One region of the Rhodovulum sulfidophilum DSM 1374 genome, then DNA from elsewhere that is predicted to be linked to it. Evidence: riboswitches for the same ligand, from Rfam matches in the RefSeq annotation. Region 1 holds a riboswitch; each other region holds the start of a gene.
What was found. A riboswitch is a leader RNA that binds a small molecule or an ion and turns the genes downstream of it on or off. The one in region 1 is predicted to bind cobalamin.
Positions count from the first base shown of each region.

Region 2: linked by a shared signal. The riboswitch ahead of A6W98_RS18250 (hypothetical protein) and the one ahead of A6W98_RS19565 (5-methyltetrahydropteroyltriglutamate--homocysteine S-methyltransferase) in region 1 are both predicted to bind cobalamin.
Region 3: linked by a shared signal. The riboswitch ahead of nrdH (glutaredoxin-like protein NrdH) and the one ahead of A6W98_RS19565 (5-methyltetrahydropteroyltriglutamate--homocysteine S-methyltransferase) in region 1 are both predicted to bind cobalamin.

Region 1 covers NZ_CP015419.1:97,427-102,753, reverse strand. Annotated here, with positions in the region: gene A6W98_RS19580 (NnrS family protein) at 1-466, opposite strand, end outside; gene A6W98_RS19575 (cupredoxin domain-containing protein) at 546-953, opposite strand; gene A6W98_RS19570 (Crp/Fnr family transcriptional regulator) at 1,055-1,747, shown strand; gene A6W98_RS19565 (5-methyltetrahydropteroyltriglutamate--homocysteine S-methyltransferase) at 2,106-3,239, opposite strand; cobalamin riboswitch at 3,370-3,567, opposite strand; gene A6W98_RS19560 (Fur family transcriptional regulator) at 3,662-4,087, opposite strand; gene A6W98_RS19555 (metal ABC transporter substrate-binding protein) at 4,371-5,276, shown strand.
Region 2 covers NZ_CP015418.1:3,930,990-3,936,316, forward strand. Annotated here, with positions in the region: gene A6W98_RS18235 (BamA/TamA family outer membrane protein) at 1-822, opposite strand, end outside; gene A6W98_RS18240 (efflux RND transporter periplasmic adaptor subunit) at 812-1,735, opposite strand; gene A6W98_RS18245 (TolC family protein) at 1,735-3,219, opposite strand; gene A6W98_RS18250 (hypothetical protein) at 3,669-3,971, opposite strand; cobalamin riboswitch at 4,074-4,255, opposite strand; partial or broken gene A6W98_RS22425 (transposase) at 4,270-4,401, opposite strand; partial or broken gene A6W98_RS22430 (IS110 family RNA-guided transposase) at 4,400-5,101, opposite strand.
Region 3 covers NZ_CP015418.1:65,786-71,112, forward strand. Annotated here, with positions in the region: gene nrdF (class 1b ribonucleoside-diphosphate reductase subunit beta) at 1-464, opposite strand, end outside; gene nrdE (class 1b ribonucleoside-diphosphate reductase subunit alpha) at 476-2,629, opposite strand; gene nrdI (class Ib ribonucleoside-diphosphate reductase assembly flavoprotein NrdI) at 2,614-3,024, opposite strand; gene nrdH (glutaredoxin-like protein NrdH) at 3,030-3,251, opposite strand; cobalamin riboswitch at 3,359-3,546, opposite strand; cobalamin riboswitch at 3,664-3,861, shown strand; gene A6W98_RS00290 (aromatic ring-hydroxylating oxygenase subunit alpha) at 3,975-5,201, shown strand; gene A6W98_RS00295 (FAD-binding oxidoreductase) at 5,206-5,327, shown strand, end outside.

The DNA of each region.
Region 1 (5,327 bases):
AGGTCGCGTTTGCGGCGGCCAACAGTCCCACCGGCACGATCACCGCAAGGTTGCGCCAGTTACGTCCCGCCACGATCTCGACCACGCTGATCGCCGCCACCGACAGCAGGAAGGACAGGTCGAGCGCCATCACCGCCCAGGCGGGCAGGGCGAGCGCTCCCGCGACGGCCAGCCGCGCCAGCAGCCACAGCCCGCTCAGCGCCACCAGCGGAAGGCCCCGTCTGGGCATTCGCCCGGTCCAGTTCGGGATCGCGGTAAAGAGAAAGCCCGCCAGAACCGCGGGCACATAGCCGAACAGCATCTCGTGAATATGCCAGTCGCGCGGGCCGAAGGGGCCGGCCAGCGCGGCATGGCCCGCCCAGACCGCCAGCCAGAGCGGGATCACCGCCGCCGCGAACAGCGCGGCCAGCAGGAAGAACGGCCGGAAGCCGTAGGAAAAGAGGGCAGGCCGCGGGATGGTGGACATGATCTTTCCTTTCCGGAATGGGAGGGCCGCCGCCGGTGTTTGCGCCCGGGTTTGCGGCCGTGCAGGGGCCCCTTCGCCGCTATTGCACGACCTGCGCCATGAGATCCCCGAAGGGGCCAGCCGTCCTGCCGCGATGGGGCAGGGCGGGCCCGCCGATCCGGGGTGGCGCCATGCCCCTCGCGGCGGGCGTCGGGCCCTTGGCACCAGAGACGCCCGGGCCAGTCACGCCCGGCTCGACCTTCCGGCCCGGGGCGCCGACGACGGTCGCCCTGCCAGCGGGCAGCATGCCGTCGATGCCGGGGGCATCCGGCGCCGTCCCGGTCGGGGCGACGCGGATGGTGTCGTCCTGCCGGGCCTCGCCGAAAGCGGGCTTCGACACCATCCCCCCGGCATTGCCGCGATCCGGCATCTTCACATCAAGAGGGGTCGCCGATGCGGCACGGGCGGTGGGGGCTGCGGCAAGGGGGAGGGCAACCGGATGTCGCATCGCATGCCTCCTTTCACCGTCACATGCGTTTCATGGCTTCCCTTTTGCGGTATCGCGGGCCAGACCTCGTTGCGTTTCGACAAACTCGGGGCCGGTTCATGATCGGAAAACTGGATGAAAGCCTGTTGCAGCATGTCGGCCCGTTCCGGCGGCTCGACCGGGGGCAGATCCGCGAGATCCTCGATCTGGCCACCGCGCGGCGCTTTGACGAGGGCGCGGCCGTGTTCCGCGAGGGGCATCCGGCGGAGCGCTTCCACCTGCTGATGGACGGCGTGATCCGGGTCATGCGCATCACTGCCGAAGGCGACGCGGTGACCGCGCTCCATATCCCGTCGGGGCAGCTTTTCGGGATTGCCCGGGCGCTGCGGCGCGAGACCTATCCCGCCACGGCGGTCTGCGCGCGGGAATGTCTGACCCTGTCCTGGCCGATGAGCCTCTGGGACGGCTTCGTGGACCGCTATGACGGATTTGCCGAAGAGGGCTACAGGACCGTCGGCACCCGTGTCGGCGAGATGAACGCGCGCCTCATCGAGATGGCCACGCAACAGGTGGAGCAGCGCGTGGCCGGTGCCCTGTTGCGGCTGATCGACCAGTCCGGCCGCAAGGGGCAGGAGGGGATCGAGATCGCCTTTCCGGTGACGCGGCAGGACATTTCGGAGATGACCGGCACGACGCTGCATAGCGTCAGCCGCCTGCTGAGCGCCTGGGAAAAGGCGGGCATCGTGGCCAGCCGCCGCCGCCATGTCACCGTGACCGACCCGCGGCGTCTGGAACTGATCGGCGAGGGACGGTAACGCCGTACCGCCGGGCGAATGGGCTCAGGCCCCGCGCCCCGGACCCGGCCGCCGAACGAAACCGGCCGGGAAAGAGGTCGGATACCTGTCGCGAAAGGTGGCGTCGGCGCATGTTCTCGTCGCGACGGGCCTGTTCGCGATCCAGGCGCCGGGCGGAGCGACGGCTTTCCGGATCCAGGCCTTGTCGGCGTCTTCCTTGGGGGTGGGTGCCCCGGCCGGAGAGCGGCGCACCCCGGCCGGTCGGGACCCTGCCGGAAGATCCCGGCGCAAGGGCGCCCGCAGGAGACAAGACGGGGCCTGTCTCCGGTCCGGGAGCGGCGGGACGGGCCTTCACGCGCCGCCCCGCCAGCCTCTTGCCTCAGCTTTCGCCCCAGATCGCCTCTGCGGTCTTCACCACCAGTTCCAGCTTGCGCTTCTGGTCGTCCTCGGTGATCTCGTTGCCGTGCTCGGTCGAGGCGAACCCGCATTGGGGCGCGACCCCGAGCTGGTCGATATCGACATATTTCGATGCCTCGTCATATTTCGCCCTGATCCAGTCCAGCGATTCCAGCTTGCCGGTCTTGGTGGTGATGAAGCCGGGCATGACCCGCTTGCGGCCCTTCGGCAGACTGGCCAGAGGTTCCAGCCCCCCGGCGCGCTCGGTGTCGTATTCCATCAGGTAGATGTCGACCGAGGTGGTGTTGAAGATCGCATCGGCCGCGCCGTGATAGCCGCCTTCGGCCACATGCGACGACCGGAAATTGCCGCGGCACATATGCATCCCGATCACCATGTCGGCCGGGCGATCCTTGATCGCCTCTTCCAGCATCCAGGCATATTTGCGTACCAGCTCGTCGGGATCCTGGCCCATGGCGCGGCGCTCCTCGCGCTGTTTCTCGTCGCCGAGATAGGCGAAGAAGATGTCGTCCAGCTGCAGATAGCGGCAACCGGCCTTGTAGAAGGCGTGCACCGCCTTGCGGTAGGTCGCGGCGATGTCATGGAACATCAGCTCCTGATCCAGATAGGGCTTGTGCTCGATATTCTCGGGAACCATCCGGTAATGGCAGGCCGACGGGCCGGGGATCGAGATCTTGGCGATGCCCTCGCCCGGCGCCACCAGATCCCTGACATAGGTGAAATGCCGCAGCATCGGGTGATCGGCGGGGAAATTCAGCGGCCCGGTCAGATGCGCCTCGATGGGCGGGGTCTTGTGCTTTGTCTGGAACGGCAGGCTGCGGGTCGAGGGCTTCATGTCCAGCCCGGTCAGCATCCCCATGAAATCGTAATGCCAGAACTGGCGGCGAGCCTCGCCATCGGTGAAGACCCGGAGCCCGGCCTCCTTCTGCATCGCGACCAGGGCGGCGATTTCGCGGTCCTCGACGGCGCGGAGCTCGGCGCCTTTCAGGCCCTGCATCCTGGCCCCGGCAATCGCCTGCGGACGCAACAGCGAGCCGACATGATCTGCCCGGGGAAGCGCAGGGCGGAGGGAGGAGGAGGTATCTTCGGTCGTCATCGTGACATGCCTTTCGAACGGCCCGCGCTCGGCGCGCGCCGGAACTGGAAACGAAACCCCACGACGCGCGTCGCGGAGCGGCGGTGCCACCCTTGCGGAAAGCCGCTCCCGACACGCCCCACGCGGCCGGAACAGGTGATCGGTTCAGGCAGGTTTCCTGACTCGCGGATGAGCGCCTTGCCCGGCCTTCCCGGCGCGATCGGCCAGTGGCATGTCGGGCAGGCTGTCCGCCTACAGTTGCGGGGGCAGTTCCGGATCCGGCCGACGGGCCTTCCCGGATTCCCTTTTAACCGGACATCGATCCGGCACCTGAACGGCGCCAGAGATGCGAGAGCGGCGCGCGACTGTCAATGCGTCCCGCTGTCAGAAGTTTTCATGATAATAATGAGGTAGCTGCAGGGTCGGCCCCTGCGACCGCCCGGTCAGCGGGGTTTGCGCGCCCTGACATAGAGTTCCAGCTTGTGGCTGACGATCTCGAAGCCGTGCTTGCGGGCGATCTCTTCCTGAAGCCGCTCGATCTCGTCGGACCTGAATTCGACCACCTCGCCGGTCTCGAGATTGATGAAATGGTCGTGATGCTGTTCGGGCGCGGGTTCGTAGCGCAGGCGTCCGTCCTCGAACATGTGGCGTTCGATCAGCCCCTTCTCGGCAAGCTTGTTCATCGTCCGGTAGACGGTGGCGATGTTGATCCCCGGCTCGATGGCGGCAACCCGGCGGTGCAGTTCCTCGACATCGGGATGATCCCCGGACGCGTCCAGCACCTCGAGGATGACCCGGCGTTGCCCGGTGATGCGCAGACCGTGCCGCCGACAGATGTCGAGCAGGGACTCGTGATTGGCTTTGGTCATGGGGCGTCCGCTCCGTCCGTGATGTCGCGTGCCCGACATCGGAGCGGGCCGGTCGGGCTGAAGCGATCCCATAGCACGAACGCCTGTCAAGGTCATCCGTCTTGACGACAGCCTGCCCTGTCTTGTCCGACGGCCCGAGAGGCGCGCCGCGGGGTTCAGCCCTCTCGCGAGGTCTCTATCTGCAAATGAGTTGCAATAAGGGGTGGATCTGCTATCTGTATCTGCGACTGGCTTGCAACTGGGGCCATGCATGACGATCGCTCGAACAGGGAAAGGATGGTCCATGAGCTTGAAGATGACACGCATGATGGGGATGGCGGCCACGGCCGGGCTGATGGCGGGCCCTGCGCTTGCGGACGAGGACCGGATGAAGGTGGTGACGACCTTCACGGTTCTGGCCGACATGGCCCGGCATGTGGCGGGCGATGCGGCCGATGTGGTGTCGATCACCAAGCCGGGGGCCGAGATCCACGGCTACGAGCCGACGCCGCGCGACATCGTCCGGGCGCAGGATGCCGACCTGATCCTGTCGAACGGGTTGAACCTCGAGCTCTGGTTCCAGCAGTTCCTGGATCATCTCGGCGATGTCCCTTCGGTCACGCTGACCGACGGCATCGACCCGATCCCGATCGCCGAGGGCGCCTATCAGGGCAAACCCAACCCGCATGCCTGGATGGGGCTCGACAATGCGCTTGTCTATATCGACAATATTCTCGAAGCCTTTGCCGAGCACGACCCCCGGAATGCCGCGACCTATGTCAGGAATGCCAGCGCCTACAAGGACGAGCTGCGCGCCACGCTCGAGCCCCTGAAGGCCGAGATCGCGACCATTCCCGAGGCGAAGCGCTGGCTGGTCACCTGCGAGGGCGCGTTCAGCTACCTGGCACGCGATTTCGGGATGAAGGAGCTGTATCTCTGGCCGATGAATGCCGATCAGATGGGGACGCCGCAGCAGGTGCGCGCGGTGATCGACGGGGTGAGGCAGAACCATGTTCCGGTGGTCTTCTGCGAAAGCACCGTCAACACCGCCCCGGCCGAACAGGTCGCGCGCGAGACCGGCGCCAGCTATGGCGGCGTGCTCTATGTCGACAGCCTTTCGGAACCGGGCGGGCCGGTCCCGAGTTATCTCGACCTGCTGAGGGTCACGTCGCAGACCGTGGCGGACGGGCTGAGCGCGACCACGAACTAGACGCCCGGTGGGGCAGACGGCCCTTCCGGTGCGCAACATCCGGTGGGGCCT
Region 2 (5,327 bases), on a different replicon from region 1:
ACGGGTGCCGCCCAGCGCGTCGTCGGTGTCCATGTCGCGCGGACCGATACCGTCGAAGGTGAAGCCCCGCAGCATGCCGCCGCCCATGGTCGCGCGGTCGAGCAGGGTCACGTAATCGCCGTCGTTCGACGAAACCAAGCCGCCGTCGAAGCCGAGGTTCAGGATCGTGCCGCGGCCCATCGGCAGGAACGTTTCGGCATTGACGCTGACTTGGCTGAAGTCGCGCCCCGACCCGAACCCGGCCCGGCGCAGGTCGATCCGCGCCTCTGTCCCCAGCGCCAAGCTCGCCCCCTTCTGGCGGTTGCTCCAGGTCAACCCCAGATCGATGCCCGAGGCGTGACTGTCGCCCAGATCTTTCAGGATCAGCGGCGAGACGTCGTCGTCGCTTTCCTCCAGATCGTCGTGCTGGGCGAAGATCCCGACGCTGTAGCGGGCCCGCTCGGTCAGCCCGGCGTCCAGCGATAGAGCGGCGGTGTAGGTCTCGCGCCGGTAGGACTGGAAGTCCCAGTCGCGGGAATAGCCTTCGATGCCGAAGGTCAGCACCGTGTCGCGCCCCAGGCCGGTATCGCCAAACTCCCAGTCGCGGGTCAGCGCGAGGCTGGTGCCGTGGCCTTCCGACCCGCCCCGGTAGCCCAGCCGCAGATCAACCCCGCTGGACAGGATGTCGGTGAAGCCCAGATCGACCTGGGCGGTGGCGCCGTAGACGGTGGAATAGCTGACCCCGGTGACCAGCCGGTCGGCACCGGCGGCCCCGGGCAGCAGGCCGACGGCCAGCGCCATCGCGGAAAGCGGCGCCAAGCGGCGCGGGGCGTCAGTTGTCATATCGGGTCCCTTCGTCATTCTGGGGTCCGCTGCCCGGCAGCGCGGAGCCCGCCTCGGGCAGCCCCGCGATCAGGCATTTGCTGCCCGGCAGCACCTCGGGCGCATCGAGGGTGAAGAAGACCGAGATCGTGCCCGACGCCAGATCCGCCAGCTGGGCGGCATAGTCGAAACGGACTGGCAGCGGATGCGCGACATCGTCGTTGACGACGATGTCGTGCCGCGCGGCGGCAACGAAATCGGGCAGCGCCGAGGACGGCACGAAGGCCTCGACCCGGAGCGGCTGATTGACATAGATCGTGGCCAGCGGCCCGGCCGAGGTGCCCTCGCCCGGGTCGATCAGGTCTTCGCCGATCATGCCCGCCACCGGCGCCGCGATCAGAGTGTTCTCGACCGCGATCCGGGTCTTGGCCAGATCCAGCGCGGCCATTTCCAGCGCCGCCTTCTGGCGTTCTACATCGGCTGCGGCCAGCGCCAGCTCCAGCGCCGCGTCGTCGTGATCGGCGGGGCTGACGGCGCCGCGGGCCAAGCCGCGGGCCAGACGCTCTTCTTTGCGGGCCAGACCGTCGCGGCGCAGGATCGAGGCCCTCAGGGCGCTGTCGTCCGAGGCGCGCGCCTCGCCCAGCGCAAGCTCGGCCCGGGCCATCGCCGCGTCGAGCTCGACCAACGGATCGCCTGCCGCCACCTGCTGCCCGGGACGAACCAGCACGCGCGCGGCGACGCCGGTGATGGCCGAGGTCACCTCGACCACCCGCAGCGGCTTGATCGTGCAGTTGAACTGTCCCGGCCGCAGCAGCGGAATCGCGCCCGCTACCGAGCGGGCGCGCAGGGCGAAGTCTTCCGGGCTGGTCTGCGCCGAAACAGCCGCGGGCAGGACCGCGACCGCAACGGCAAGAATCAGACCGCACCCGCCCATCACAACTCGAGCTTCGTGAGGTCGGCACCCATCAGATAGTGCAGCCGGGTCCAGGACCGGAGGTATTCCGCCTGATAGTAGCTCACCCGCTCGGTGGCCTTGTTCAGCCGCAGTTCGCGTGCGGCGACAACCAGATCGACGCTTTGGCCGCTGGCGACCCGGCCGCGTTCGGCGTCCAGCGCCTTCCGGGCCTGCTGGGCCGATTCCGAGGAGCGGAAGATCGCGCGGCGCAGCTCGGCCATGCGGGAATGGGTAGAGCGGATCTCGGTCTCGACCGCGCGGCGGCGGGCATAATATTCCATCGTCGCGGCACGCAGCTCGACCGATTTCTCGCGCGAAACATAGCCGCGGCCGTTCGAGTTGAAGAGCGGCACGGTCAGGCTGACGCCCACGGTCAGGTCGTCGCTATGCGACCCGCCGCCGAACCGGCTGCCGGAGCGGTGCTCGTTTTCCAGCGTGGCATAGGCGTCGACCACCGGCATCGTCTCGGCCGCCAGCGCCCGGTGCCTGTCGAGCCCGGCACCCACAACTGCAAGCGCCGCCGACATGATCGCCGGGTTGTCTTCCAGCCCGCGGGCCACCGCGTCGCCCTCGCCGGTGCGCCGGTCCGCGCGCAGCATCCCGTTCGGGAAGCGAAGCGGCTTGATCTCGCGCACCACGGTCCCGGTCAGTTCGGCCAGGGCGCTGACCGCCGCGGCATAGCGGGCCATTTCCAGCGCCTCCTCGGCGGCGATGGAATCGCGCTCGCTGCGCAACGAGGCGCTTTCGGTGTCGTCGTCCAGACCGATATCGGTCAGCGTGTCGCGGCTGCCGATCTGGCGGTCGAACAGCCGCTGGCGCGCGGCCAGAGCGCGGGCACGGTCGCGGGCCTGGTTGGCGACGATGTAGTTGTCGAAAACCTCGTATGTGACGTCGCGCACGGCACCGATATAGTCGACCTCGGCCACCGACTGGGCATTGCGCGCATAGCGTATGCCGAAGATCCGGCTCATGTCGTAGATCGGCTGGGTGACGCTGGCGACCGTGGTGCGCACCGGATAGGATGTCTGGCCCTTCTCGTAGACCTTGTTGTCGGACGAGATCACCCGCTGGTTCAGGTGGTCACGCGAGAATGTGAACGAGACCTGCGGCAGATACCCGAAGACGGCGTTCATGTGCTGCGCGTCGGCCAGGCTGATCTCCTGCGCGGCGCGGCCGATTTTCGAGTTCCGGTCCAGCGCGGTCTTCAGCAGGTCCGGCAGCGCCGCCCCGCCCGCGGGCGCCTCGGAGGGATCGCCGTAAAGCGCGACCAGCTCGGCCAGCCCGGGTTCCTTGGCGATGGTCTTCGCCAGACCGGCCTCGGCGGCATTCCGCTGATCCTCGGACGGACCGTCCTCGCGCAGGGCGTCGAGACGCTGATCCGCCGGGGTTTCGGGGCCGCCGCATCCCGCCACCCAAAGCAGACTGCAGCCGATCACCGCGGCGAAACTGGTTCTGATCGTCATCCTGTGGCCCCGTTCTGCCCCACTGTCCTAGCCGCGAGGCGGGCCGCTTCCGACGATCCCGTTTTCTGGAATTATACTTGTATCCTCGCGAGTTCGTCTTAGGTCTCCAACCTTTTTCCTTCTACCCTCGCCCCCCCCTTTACCCCACAAACTACCCATTTGCGCCAAAATCGATCTTTCGAAAGAAAAATCCACGCGTAAGGGGCGAACGCGTCTGCCCGGAGAAAACGAGGGGGCCGCCCGATGCGCGGGATCTTGCTGAGGCCTAAGGGACCTCTCCGGCCCAAGGGTCAAGCTCCGCCCAGAAAGCCCCCTAACAGGCTGGTGAAATAGTCGGCCTCGACCTCGGATGCAGAACATGATTCGCACTTTCCCACTGCGAGAGCGGGATCACGATGCGGTCCGGCGCAATTGATCCTCGGATCGGCGCGGGGCGCGCGCCGACTGTCTCAGAGGCGGGAACGTCGTACAGCTGCGCCTCCGCGCCGTCGCGGTCGGGGCAGGGCAAGATCAAGGCGGCGGAGCGGCTTACGCAGGGAGGCCCGGATCAGTTCGCAGAACACCGCGACGGCCGGTTTCGATCGCTCCAGATCCATGGCCGCGATACAGGCGTAGATCGCCTCGTCCTTGTAGGGCGCGTTGCCGGGCATCGAACCGAGCCATTGCATGTAGCCCAACTGTCCCTGTTCCCGGGCCCGTTCAGGACTTTCGGGCGCCATGATGGGTCCGTTGATCGTGGTGTGAAGATGCATTGCGCCCTCCGCGCGAATGGGGCGGAGTCAACCGGCGGCAGCAATAGTCTCAGGACGGCATGGTCCATCTTATCTGCTCCTCGTCCGGGGCACCCCGCCCGGGTTGGTATCGAACAGATGGCAGGTCTCCTGACTCGCGGGTCGCCGCTCCCCCGATCCTTCCCGGGCCTTGCTGCCCAGTGGTCGCTTCGGGGTCGCTCGCCGCCTACAGTTGCGGGGGCAGTCACGGCGTCCAGAGATCGGCACGCTCGGGATGCTTCCTGGCCATCAAGGCGCGCGACGTCATGCCGACGATCAGCAGCTTCCTGATGTAGCGGTCGCCCTTCTTGGTGATCTTCCCGAGCCGCTCCTTGCCGCCGCTGGATTTGTTCAGGGGGGGGCAGACCCAGCCAGGCCGCCAGATCGCGCCCGGTCCGGAATTGTTTCGCATCGCCGATCGTGGCGATGATGGCCGAGGCGGTAATCGGACCGATCCCGGGTATGCGCATCAGCCGCCGGGCATCTGCCGTCATCATGGCGTGCTGTTCGATCATCCTGGTGTAGCCGACGACCCGGGTGTTGAGGCCCACCAGCTGATGGCACAGCGTCCCGAGAATACCGTTGGCCAGTTCCGGCATGTCGGGATGGTCCCCGCCGAGGTGGCGTTTGGCAAAGGTGAGGATGGCGCCCACTCCGGTCGGCAGGATGTGGCCGAATTCGCGCAAGATGCTGCGGATCATGTTCACGATCTGGGTTTGCTGCCGGACCACAAGATCGCGGGTGCGGTGGATCGCCAGGATCGCCTGCTGATCTTCCGTCTTCAGTTCGACGAAGCGCATCGTGGGTCGGCGCACCGCCTCGCAAATCGCCTCGGCATCGACCGCGTCGGTCTTGCCCCGCTTCACATAGGGTTTCACATAGCCCGCAGGCATCAGCCGGACGTCGTGACCGAGCTTGCCCAATTCGCGGCCCCAGTGATGGGCGGACCCACACGCCTCCATCCCGACGACGCAGGGCGGCAGGGCCTCGAAGAATTGCAGAAGCTTGGCGCGCTTCACCGTCTTGTTGAAAATGACGCGCCCATTCGCGGAAATCCCGTGAACCTGAAAGACATCCTTGGCCAAATCCAGGCCGACCGTATTGACTGTCATTGGGTGGCTCCTCTCTCAGCAGTCGATGACAACTGCACTATGGCACATCGCGACGCCGGGGGAGCAGGGGCCATCCACATCATCCGCTTCCGTGATCCACGGGCGGCTCGGACTTGAGGCGCCGAATGACCTGTGTGGATGGCTCCCGCATAGCAAGTCGTAAATGATCTCGCGCACCTTTTCAGAAGCAGTCTTGTGTCCGGCCTGTTTGCGCGGTTCACACCGC
Region 3 (5,327 bases), on a different replicon from region 1:
AGCGGGTCGCCCGCGGCATCGTATTTCCCGAGGATCAGGCGGGCCTTGTCCTGAAGGTGCGGGTTTTCCTCCGACCAGCGGAAAGCTTCGTCCACCTCGCGCGTCTGGCAAAGCGTCGAGAAGACCGAGGAATAGCTGCGCGCGTGCACGGACTCCATGAAGGCGATGTTGGTCAGCACCGCTTCCTCATGGGGGGTCAGCGCATCGCGCATCATCGCGGGCGCGCCCACCGCGCCCTGGATCGTGTCGAGAAGCGTGAGGCCGGTGAAGACCCGGATGGTCAGCTGCCTTTCTTCGGGCCGGAGCGTGGACCAGCTCTGCACGTCATTCGACAGCGGCACCTTTTCCGGCAGCCAGAAATTGACCGTGAGGCGGTTCCAGACCTCCAGGTCCTTTTCGTCCTGCAGCCGGTTCCAGTTGATCGCGCGGGGAACGGCGCGGGTCTGGTCGATCATGTCTTTCATGGGTTCCTCCCTCAAAGCGTGCAGGACACGCAGCCCTGCACTTCGGTCCCTTCGAGGGCGGTCTGGCGCAGGCGGACATAGTAGATGGTCTTGATGCCTTTCTTCCAGGCGAGGATCTGGGCGCGGTTGATGTCCCGCGTCGTGGCCTCGGCCGGGAAGAACAGGGTCAGGGACAGGCCCTGATCGACATGCTCGGTCGCGGCTGCATAGGTCTCGATCAGCGCCTCGGGGCCGATTTCGTAGGCATCGCGGTAGAATTCGAGCGTCTCGTTCGTCATGAAGGGCGCCGGGTAGTAGACGCGGCCGATCTTGCCCTCTTTGCGGATCTCGATCTTCGAGACGATCGGGTGGATCGAGGAGGTGGAGTTGTTGATGTAGCTGATCGAGCCGGTCGGCGGCACCGCCTGAAGGTTGCGATTGTAGAGCCCGTCCTTGCTCACCGCCTGTTTCAGCTGGGCCCAGTCCTCTCGGCTGGGCAGATCGACGCCGAAACGCGCGAAGAGGTCGCGCACGGTGTCGGTTTCGGGGCGCCAGTCCCGGGTGACATATTTCTCGAAGAACGTGCCATCGGCGTATTTCGATGCTTCGAAGCCCTTGAAGCTTTGCCCTTTTTCCCGCGCCAGCGCATTCGAGGCGCGGATCGCGTGATAGGCCACGGCGGCGAAATAGGCGCGGGTGAAGTCGATGCCTTCCGGGCTGCCGTAATGAATACGCTCGCGCGCAAGGAAGCCGTGCAGGTTCATCTGGCCAAGGCCCACCGCATGGGCCTCGTCATTGCCGCGCCGGATCGACGGGACCGAGTCGATGGCCGACATCTCGGACACCGCAGTCAGCGCACGGATGGCGGCCTCGACAGTGCCGCCGAAATCCGGCCCGTCCATCGTGGCCGCGATGTTCAGCGATCCGAGATTGCAGGAAATGTCGGTGCCGAGATGGCGATAGCTGAGGTCGTCGTTGAACGCGCTGGCCTCGTTCACCTGCAGGATCTCGGAGCACAGGTTCGACATGGCGATCCGCCCCGCGACAGGGTTCGCGCGGTTCACCGTGTCCTCGAACATGATGTAGGGGTAGCCGCTTTCGAACTGGATCTCGGCCAGCGTCTGGAAGAATTCGCGCGCGTTGATCTTCTGCTTGCGGATGCGCTTGTCGCCGACCATCTCGTCGTATTTCTCGGTCACCGAGATGTCCGAGAAGGGCATGCCGTAGACCTTCTCGACGTCATGCGGCGAGAACAGATACATTTCCTCGTTCTGCTTGGCGAGTTCGAAGGTCACGTCGGGGATCACCACGCCGAGGCTCAGCGTCTTGATGCGGATCTTCTCGTCCGCGTTCTCGCGCTTGGTGTCGAGAAAGCGCAGGATGTCGGGGTGATGGGCATTCAGGTAGACCGCTCCCGCCCCCTGCCGCGCGCCCAGCTGGTTGGCATAGGAGAAGGAATCCTCGAGAAGCTTCATCACGGGGATCACGCCCGAGGACTGGTTCTCGATGCCCTTGATGGGGGCGCCATGCTCGCGGATATTGGTCAGCATCAGGGCCACGCCCCCGCCGCGCTTGCTGAGTTGCAGCGCGGAATTGATGGCGCGGCCGATGGACTCCATGTTGTCCTCGACCCTGAGAAGGAAGCACGAGATCAGCTCGCCCCGCGACTTTTTCCCGGCATTCAGGAAGGTGGGCGTGGCGGGCTGGAACCGTCCCGAGATGATCTCGTCCATGAAGGACATGGCCAGCGCCTCGTCGCCGCGGGCGAGCGCGAGCGCGACCATGACCACGCGGTCCTCGTAGCGCTCGAGGTAGCGCTGCCCGTCGCGGGTCTTCAGCGTGTAGCTGGTGTAGTATTTGAAGGCCCCGAGGAAGGTCGGAAAGCGGAACTTCCTGGCATAGGCCGCGTCCCAGATCCGATGCAGGAAGGCGCGCGGATACTGGTCAAGCACGTCGGCCTCGTAATACCCCTCGTCCACGAGATAGCCGAGCTTCTCGTCGAGCGAGTGGAAGAAGACCGTGTTCCGGTTGACGTGCTGCAGGAAATACTGCCGCGCGGCCATGCGGTCGGCCTCGAAACGGATGGTCCCGTCCTCGTCATAGAGGTTCAACATCGCGTTCAGCGCGTGGTAGTCGAGCGTGCTGTCGGGCTTTGCCGGTTTTGCGTCGGTTACACGGTCAAGCATTCCATCTCCCAGAATTTGTCCAACCCATCGCGAACGCGGGCGATATCGGTATCGGTGCCGGCAAGCTCGAAACGGTAGAGCACCGGCACCCTGCACTTGCGCGAGATGACCTCGCCGGACAGCGCATAGGTGGTGCCGAAATTGCGGTTGCCGCTGGCGATCACGCCCCGCAGGAGCGCGCGCCGTGCGGGGTCGTTGAGAAAGCGGATTACCTGTTTCGGCACCGCGCCGCGCCCTTCGCCATCGGCATAGGTCGGGCAGATCAGCGCGAAGGGCGTATCGGGGCGGGGCAGATCGTCGCCCGAGATCGGGATCCGCACCGCAGGCAGGCCCAGCCGCTCGACGAAGCGCGCCGTGTTGCCCGAGCGTGAGGAAAAATAGACGAGCCCCGCCATGGCGCTCAGGCCAGCCGGCCGATCAGGTCGGGACGGAAGCCCGCCCAGTGATCCTTGCCCGCGACCACGACCGGCAACTGCCGGTAGCCCAGTTCCGAGACATGGGCGAAAGCCTTGTCGTCCTCGGTCAGGTCGATCAGCTCGTAGGGAAGGCCGCGGGCCTCGAGCGCGCGGGTGGTGGCCGTACATTGCACGCAGGCCGGCTTGGAATAGACGATGATGGACATTGCTGGTCCCCTTTCATTGTTCTTCAGGCAAGGGACACAGCCTGGCGTGACGAATGGTGTCGTCTGCCAATCTCGCATGTGCGCCCCGAGGCCCTCCGCCTTCGGTCGTCATCTTTTGCGCTCTGGCAGGTTTCCTGGCTTGCGGGTCGTTGCTCGGCCGGCCTTCCCGGGACGCATCCCAGTGGCGTGTCAGCGTCGCTCGCCGCTTACAGTTGCGGGGGCAGTGCCGGATTTGCACCGGCTTCCCTCTTGGCCCTTGACGCGAGTCGCGGGCACCAAAGCATCTGCATATTGAGGGGCTGCGACGATTGGTGTCAATATATAGGTATTGGTTTCGCCAAAGAACGCCCTTGGGCGTGGCGCTTTCCAGCTCGACGAAGTCGTTTTCGTGTAAGCTGCGGGAGGCCGGCTTGGTAAACAGAAAGGGCAAGGTGCCGCTGGTGACAGCGGAGAATTGGGAAGCCGGTGCAATTCCGGCACTGCCCCCGCAACGGTAACGGCGCGAAGGGCATGGCGAAAACCACTGGGGCGACATGCTCCGGGAAGGCGTCATGCCTGGCCAGAAGGCCATGCCCGAAGTCCGGAAACCAGCCTTGCATGAGACGTCAACCGCGGGTGGCGGTGCAGACGCCCGTGTGGGGGTGGCCGGACGCCATCCCTCCCGGCACTGCCCGTCCTCCGCCCCAGCATTCGACCCGCGGGGCGCGGGCAGGAACACCGCAGATGAAACACGATCTTCCGCGTCTTCTGGCCGAACGCAAACCGGGCTATGCGCTCGAGCGGCCCTTCTACACCGATCCCGCCATTTTCGAGGCGGATCTGGAGACCATCTGGTATCGCGACTGGCTCTTCGCGATCCCGGCCTGCGAGCTTGAAAAGCCGGGATCTTTCGTCACGCACAAGGTTGGCGCCTACCGCGTGATCCTCGTGCGCGGTCAGGACGGGACGATCCGCGCCTTCCACAATTCCTGCCGCCATCGCGGCTCGATCATCTGCAAGGGCGCGAAGGGCAACCTGCCGAAGCTCGTCTGCCCCTATCACCAATGGACCTACGAGCTTGACGGCCGGCTCCTCTGGGCGCGGGACATGGGCCCCGATTTCGACGCCTCGGCGCATGGGCTGAAACCGGTTCACTGTCGTGAACTGGAGGGCCTCGTCTACATCTGCCTTGCCGATGCCGCCCCCGATTTCGATGCCTTCGCCGATCTCGCCCGGCCCTATCTGGCCGTGCATGACCTGACCGATGCCAAGGTCGCCTTCGAGTCGACCATCGTCGAGAACGGCAACTGGAAGCTGGTCTGGGAGAACAATCGCGAGTGCTACCATTGCGGCGGCAATCACCCGGGCCTCTGCCGTTCCTTCACCGACGATCCGACCGTGACCGGTATCAAGGAGGGCGCGACCCCACCGCATCTGCAGGCGCATTTCGACCGCATGGAGGCGCAGGGCTATCCCGCGCAGTTCCGGATGTCCTCCGATTTCCAGTACCGGCTGGCGCGCATGCCGCTTCTGCCCGGGGCCAGAAGCTTCACGATGGACCTCAAGCCCGCAGTCACCCGCATCCTCGGACGGGTGCGGGACGATACGGCGGGAACCCTGCTGAAATACCACTACCCGACGACATGGAACCATTTCCTTCCGGATCATTCCATCCTGTTCCGGATCACGCCGCTGACGGCGACGACCACCGAAGTGACGACCAAATGGCTTGTCCACAAGGAGGCCGTCGAGGGGCGGGACTACGACCTCACGCGCCTGACGGAGGTCTGGACGGTCACCAATGACGAGGACCGGCGCGTGGTGGAGGACAACCAGCAAGGCATCGACTCGCCGGCCTACGAGCCCGGGCCCTATTCGCCGGTTCACGAGACCGGGGTGATGGGCTTCGTCGACTGGTATTGCAACACCATGACCGGACGGCTCGGTTCCGTCGCCCTGGCAGCGGAGTGAGCCCATGAACGACTTGTCGACCCTTCCGGACCGGGCGATCTGGTCGGACAATGAGATGCTGGAATGCGTCTCGGTCATTCCCGAGGTTCCCAATACGGCGACCTTCACTTTCCGGGCGCCGTCGGG